3 regions of the Allobosea sp. P4_E12 genome follow, and region 3 is predicted to be linked to each of the others. Evidence: riboswitches for the same ligand, from Rfam matches in the RefSeq annotation. Region 3 holds a riboswitch; each other region holds the start of a gene.

Region 1 (2,195 bases), on a different contig from region 3:
CCATACCGACGCCGTCGGCTCGGATGTCGACAACCTCTCGCTCTCGGATCGCCGGGCCCAATCGGTCGCCGAGATCCTGACGCGCGATTTCCAGGTGCCGCCGGAGAACCTGACGACGCAGGGCTATGGCGAGCAGTATCTCAAGGTGCAGACGCAGGAGGCCGCCCGCGAGAACCGCCGCGTCACGCTCCGACGCATCACCCCGCTGCTGGCCGGGCAGAATCAGCCGCAGTGAACCAATAGAACCGGCGCGGCGGGCGACCGTCGCGCCGGTCTCCCCGGATCAGGGGATTCAGGAATCAGCAAGCTCTCCGGCTTAAGACCTGTCGTAAGGAGAGTTGAGATGAGTGAGACAACCGTCGCGATCGCGCAGGGCTTTGCCGCAAGCCAGGCAGCCTCGACCCGCCAGACCTTGCAGACAGCGATGGTGAAGCAGCAGGCGACGTCCGACCAGGCGCTCGTGGATATGCTGCAGCAGAGTGCCGAGTCCCAGAAGGCTACTCTTGCCGCTGGCCAGGGCCAGAACGTCGACATTCTCGCCTGAGCCCGGCATTCCGGCGCCGCATGGCAGGGCCGCATCCCGCCCCTTGCCGGTTGCGTTCAAGAGCCGCCGGCCCTAACCTCCGCTTCGTTCCGAGGGGTGCTCGCAAGAGCTGAGATGGCGTCCAAAGCCGAACCCGTCGAACCTGATCCGGGTCATACCGGCGGAGGGACTGGAACGCGGCGTGCGCCACACGTGTACCCGCAGACAGCGACTGGACCGCTTCTAAACCCGGATCTCCTGAACCTTGGACCAAGGAGGAGATCCCATGAACGCCCACACCAAGCCCCAGAAGAATACCGTCAAGGCTGCCCCTCAAAGCGTGACGACCGGACCGATCATCGGCTCGCGCAAGATCTATGTCGCGCCGCCGGACCATCCCGAGATGCGGGTGCCCTTCCGCGAAGTTCAGCTCACCACCGATTCCGAGCCGCCGGTCCGGATCTACGACCCGTCCGGTCCGTTCACCGAGAGCGATGTCACGATCGACCTGAATGCCGGCCTGCCGCAGCCGCGCCGCGCCTGGCTCGATGCCTCCGGCTTCACGACCGTGCCCGGCCGCGCCGTCACTGCCGCCGATAACGGCCATATCTCGCCTGAACAGCTCGTTRCCGCCTGCCCGGCCCCACGCCCGATCCTCGAGGCGAAGCCCGGCCAGATGGCGACCCAGTACGAGTTCGCCAAGGCCGGCATCATCACGCCCGAGATGATCTATGTCGCGCATCGCGAGAATCTCGGCCGCGCCGCGATGCTCGAAGGCGCACGCGAGCGCCATGCCGATGGCGAGAGCTTTGGCGCCTCGGTTCCGGAATTCGTCACCCCTGAATTCGTGCGCGAGGAAATCGCCCGCGGCCGCGCCATCATCCCGGCCAATATCAACCACCCCGAACTGGAGCCGATGGCGATCGGCCGCAATTTCCTGGTCAAGATCAACGCCAATATCGGCAATTCGGCCGTGACGTCCGGCGCTGCCGAGGAGGTCGAGAAGCTGGTCTGGGCGATCCGCTGGGGCGCCGACACGGTGATGGACCTGTCGACCGGCCGCAACATCCACAACATCCGCTCCTGGATCCTGCGCAACTCGCCGGTTCCGATCGGCACGGTGCCGATCTACCAGGCGCTTGAGAAGGTCGGCGGCGACCCGATCAAGCTCGACTGGGAGGTCTTCAAGGACACGCTGATCGAGCAGGCCGAGCAGGGCGTCGACTATTTCACCATCCATGCCGGCGTGCGCCTGCCCTATGTCCCGCTCACTGCGAGCCGCGTCACGGGCATCGTCTCGCGCGGCGGCTCGATCATGGCGCGCTGGTGCCTCGCGCACCACAAGGAGAGCTTCCTCTACGAGCGCTTCGACGAGATRTGCGAGATCATGCGCAAATATGACGTCTCCTTCTCGCTCGGCGACGGCCWGCGTCCGGGCTCGATCGCCGACGCCAATGACCGCGCCCAGTTTGCCGAGCTGGAGACGCTGGGCGAGCTCACCAAGGTCGCCTGGGACAAGGGCTGCCAGGTGATGATCGAGGGCCCGGGCCACGTGCCGATGCACAAGATCAAGGAGAACATGGACAAGCAGCTGCGCGAATGCGGCGAGGCGCCGTTCTACACGCTGGGACCGCTGACCACCGACATCGCGCCGGGTTACGACCACATCACC
Region 2 (2,195 bases), on a different contig from region 3:
ATCGCGTTCTGGCCCGGCACCCATTGCTTGTCCATGAAGCGCCAGGGTCCGGAACCGATCGCCTCCGTGATGTTCTTGGTTGGCTCCATCATGGCCACGCGCTCGGGCATCATGAAGGGCACGTTCGAGGAGAGCTTGCCGAGCGCGTCCGGCAGCATCGGGAAGGGCTTCTTCAGGCGGATGGCGAAGGTGCGCTGATCGACGACATCGTAACCCTCGACGAATGTCGCGAAAGTCTGCCCGAAGGCATCGCGCGCCGACCAACGCTTGATCGAGGCAATGCAGTCCTGCGCCCTGACCGGCTGCTCGTCGTGGAACATCAGTCCGTCGCGCAGATGGAAGGTCCAGCGCAGCCCGTCCGGCGCAGTCTCCCAGCTCTCGACCATTTGCGGCTGGATGCGGAACTGCGCGTCCGTCGCAAAGAGGGTATCATATATCAGATAGCCGTGATTGCGGATAACATAGCTCGTAGCGACGATCGGATCGAGGGAGGGCAACGGCGTTGACGGAATGAAGCGCAGCGTATTGGCGCGCGACTGCGCGCGCGACGGAAATCCAACGAGGCTGGAAGCGGTTAAAGCGGAACTTCCGGCCAGAATCTGACGGCGATTGAGTCGCATTCGGCATCCCCTTGCTCTTGAGCTTTCGCGCCTGGCGCGCCTGCCTTCTGTTAAGCAAGAGATATACCAGCATGACCATGCGGCCAGACGCAATGGCCCTTGCGATGGCCAGGCGGCATCAACTGGACTCGCCCCGGCCCGCTCGCTATTCCCTTGACCGTCTCAACGGGGTGCCCGGCGATTTCGGGCTGAGAGGGAAGCGCAGGGCTTTCAACCCGTCGAACCTGATCCGGATCGTGCCGGCGGAGGGATTGAGCACTGGCGTCTCGCATCCGGAGACCGCCTTCCCTCTCGACCGTCATGGCCTGCCGTCGAATGCATGCGGGGTGACGCCATGACCTTTCTGAACAACCGGTTGACCCGGATCGCCGCCGCGCTCTCGGCGCTCCTGCTCGCGACGCCGTCCATGGCCCAGGAGAAACCGGCACTGACGGTCTACACTTATTCCTCCTTCACCGGGAAATACGGTCCCGGCGCGAAAGTGAAGGCGGCCTTCGAGGCGCAATGCAGTTGCACGCTGAACTGGGTCGCAAGCGATGATGCCGGCTCCCTCGTCGCGCGCCTGAAGCTGGAGGGTGAGGCGACCAAGGCCGATGCCGTGCTCGGCCTCGACATGAACCTTGCTGCAGAAGCCAAGGCGACGGGACTGTTCCAGCCCCATGGCCAGGACCGTGCCGCGCTCACTTTGCCCATCGCCTGGACTGACGATACCTTCCTGCCCTTCGATTGGGGGCATCTCGCCTTCGTCTATGATTCAACCAAACTTGCCGCGCCGCCCACCAGCCTGAAGCAGCTTGTCGACGATCCGAATGGGCCAAAGCTCGTGCTGCAGGACCCGCGCACCAGCGCGCCCGGGCTTGGCTTCCTGCTCTGGATGCGATCCGTCTATGGCGACGGCGCTGACGCCGCCTGGACCAGGCTCAAGCCGCGCATCGTCACCTTCACCAAGGGCTGGTCCGAGGCCTACGGACTCTTCCTCAAGGGCGAGGCCGACATGGTGCTCTCCTACGCGACATCGCCGGCCTATCACATCGGCGCCGAGAAGAAGACGCAGTACAAGGCCGCCCCCTTCAGCGAAGGCCACTATCTGCATGTCGAACTCGCCGGCATGACGCGCACGACGCGGCAGCCGGAACTCGCCAAACGCTTCCTCGCCTTCACGCTTTCGGACGCCTTCCAATCGCTGATCCCGGAAGGCAACTGGATGATGCCGGCGAAACAGGCGACAGGTGGACTGCCGGCTTCATTCGCCGATGTCGTCAAGCCGGAACGAACCTTGCTGTTCACGCCGGACGAGGTGCGCACGCAGCGCCGAACCTTCATCGACGCCTGGCTCGCCGCAGCGAGCCGCTGAGGCCTTGCTCCGCCCGGCCACGCTCACTGCGCTTGCCATCCTTGCGCTCGCCGGCGCCTCGCTCGCCGGGCTGGCGCGAGCCGGCGGCGACGTCGCGGCCCTGTCGTCGCTCGGCCCCTATCTCGCTCGCCTCGTCGCAGGAGCGACCGTCCAGGCGGGCCTGTCGATGCTGCTCTCGCTTCTGCTGGGCACGGCACTGGCGCTTGCCTTGCTGCGCCGCC
Region 3 (2,195 bases):
CGAGGAGAGTGCCGTCGCTTTTGGGGGCGAGATGCACCTGCTCGGTCCAGACGACGCGCGCAAGCGTACCGGTCTCGGGCGTGCTGCGGAGCGCGAGTGACTGGCCCTTGAGCGGGCGCACGGGGATGTCGAGCCCGTGAATTCGGGTCCAGGCGCCGGCGGCCGCAATCACGATCGGAGCCTTGCAGAGCCCGCGTGGCGTCGAGACGCCGAGAGCGCGCCCCCCGGCCAGCTCCGGCTCGGCCTCGCAGGCTTCGACCAGATGCGCTCCGGCCGCGAGACAGGCGCGTCGCAGCGCCGCCATGACGCGCGGCGGATCGACCTGATGGTCGGCCGGGCAGAAAATACCGGCAACGACCGAAGGCCTCAGGCCGGGTTCGCGTTCGCGGCATTGCGCCCCGCCGAGCCATGCCGCCTCAAGCTCGGCGCGGCGCTGCAGGTCATGGCGAAAACGCAGGCGCTCGACCTCTTCGCGCCCCAGCGCGACCAGCAGGACACCGTCCCGGCGATAGTCGATGCCGAGCCCGCTCTCGGCTTCGAGCTCGCGCGCAAAACCCGGCCAGAGCCGCTGGCTTTCCAGCGCCAGCGGCAGATGCTCCTCGCCGCCCGGCTCCAGCTCGGCGGCCGCGGCCAGCATGCCGGTCGCGGCAAGGCTTGCCCCCTGCCCGATCGTGCCACGCTCGAAAACGGTCACGTCAAAGCCGCGCCGGGCCAGCCGCCAGCCGATGGACAGACCGATCAGGCCGCCGCCAATGATGGCGATATCGGTGACGGCCGGCACCTCGCAGGCGACAGGCCCGGAAGCGCCGCCAGAGCGGCGAAGGGTGGTATGTGGCGGGCCGCGCATGGCAAACTCCTCGCCCGCTCGGGGAAGGAGATCTGGCAACCCTTCGGCTGCCGGCAAGTGCCGCGACGCTCCATCCCTCCGCCGGTATGAGCCGGATCAGGTTCGAAGGATTTCCGCGCGCCTCTCCGGGGGACACCCGGTCTGCCAGCGGTTTCTCAGCCCCTTGCCGGGGATCTCCTTGGATCCGCGCAGTCTGGAGCCGGGGCGGCAGCGAGGTCAAGGCCAATCCGACACGAACGCCGGGAGGACCCCGGCTGGCGGGCCAGGGGCCGGGAATCTTCGCGGGTCCAAGGCGCTGCTGAGGCACCTCGCCTGCCGCCATTCACCCGCGCTCCGCTTCCGCTGCCGGCACGCGCGGCCAGGCGGGCGGCTTCACGAGGGAGCGCTCCGCCGGCCATGCCAACAGCATGCATTGTCCGTAGCGCCCAAAGCAGGCGCGACGGCGGAACGTTCCGGTCCATGAGCCGTTGGACCTCTACCGCCGCGACAAGAAGGCGGTTCAGGAGAAGCCCAGTGCCTACAGACGCGGAAAAGCCGGTTGTTCTCGTTGTCGACGACGAGCCGATCATCAGGATGTATGCGGCCTTGCTCGTCGAGGAGGCCGGTTACCTCGCCGTAGAGGCAGCGACCGCCGACGAGGCCCTGGCCATTCTCGAGCAACGCGACGATGTCCGCATCCTCTTCACCGATGTCGAGATGCCGGGCTCGCTGAACGGCCTGCAGCTGGTCGAGGTCGTGCGCGAGAAATGGCCGCCGATCGGGCTGATGGTGACCTCGGGCCATGTCCGGGTCGACCCTCAGAAATTGCCGGAGCGGGCCCGGTTCTTTCGAAAACCCTATACCGAGAGCGAGATCATCAGGACGCTGAAATCCTTGCCGGCCAGCGCCTAGGCGCGCCTGACAGAATGGACGCGAAGGAAACGGCCGATCCCCGCGCCGGGGCGGGATCGGGGCAGAGCCCAGGAAACGGGCTTGAAACGGGCTTTCCGTGCCCGACGGAGGGCTTGCATCCTTCGTGATGGCGCCGACCGAATATCCCGAGATCTGCAACTCGCCCGCGCGCAAACCGGTGAGGCACTGCGCGCAACTCGTAAGCCAGCAGGAGAACTGGTAGGATCGGAGCTGGGCGACGCTTTCCGATTGCTGGGCGGACACAGCCATGCGGAAGTTCGATTACTACGACACCGTGCTGGTACCGTGGTATTCAGAAGATGACTTTCCTGCCTTGCTGGACATGGTCGGCAAGGACCCCAGGATCCCCCGCTCCTATCCCGAATGGAAGCGCCAGTTCGCTGCCGCGACGGAGCTGCTTCTGGCCAAGGGCAAGACCGTCCAGATCATCACCGTT

What was found. Region 3 has a riboswitch for thiamine pyrophosphate ahead of thiO (glycine oxidase ThiO). Riboswitches for the same ligand answer to the same signal wherever they lie in the genome.
Region 1: linked by a shared signal. The riboswitch ahead of thiC (phosphomethylpyrimidine synthase ThiC) and the one ahead of thiO (glycine oxidase ThiO) in region 3 are both predicted to bind thiamine pyrophosphate.
Region 2: linked by a shared signal. The riboswitch ahead of thiB (thiamine ABC transporter substrate binding subunit) and the one ahead of thiO (glycine oxidase ThiO) in region 3 are both predicted to bind thiamine pyrophosphate.

Annotation. Positions count from the first base shown of each region.
Region 1 is NZ_JBFUIY010000008.1:98,683-100,877, forward strand. Features, by position in the region: gene AC1DW9_RS12440 (OmpA family protein) at 1-235, shown strand, start outside; gene AC1DW9_RS12445 (hypothetical protein) at 344-544, shown strand; TPP riboswitch at 627-731, shown strand; gene thiC (phosphomethylpyrimidine synthase ThiC) at 810-2,195, shown strand, end outside.
Region 2 is NZ_JBFUIY010000001.1:245,381-247,575, forward strand. Features, by position in the region: gene AC1DW9_RS01160 (ABC transporter substrate-binding protein) at 1-620, opposite strand, end outside; TPP riboswitch at 777-888, shown strand; gene thiB (thiamine ABC transporter substrate binding subunit) at 955-1,974, shown strand; gene AC1DW9_RS01170 (ABC transporter permease family protein) at 1,979-2,195, shown strand, end outside.
Region 3 is NZ_JBFUIY010000013.1:172,827-175,021, forward strand. Features, by position in the region: gene thiO (glycine oxidase ThiO) at 1-847, opposite strand, end outside; TPP riboswitch at 904-1,036, opposite strand; gene AC1DW9_RS18480 (response regulator) at 1,361-1,738, shown strand; gene AC1DW9_RS18485 (hypothetical protein) at 2,007-2,195, shown strand, end outside.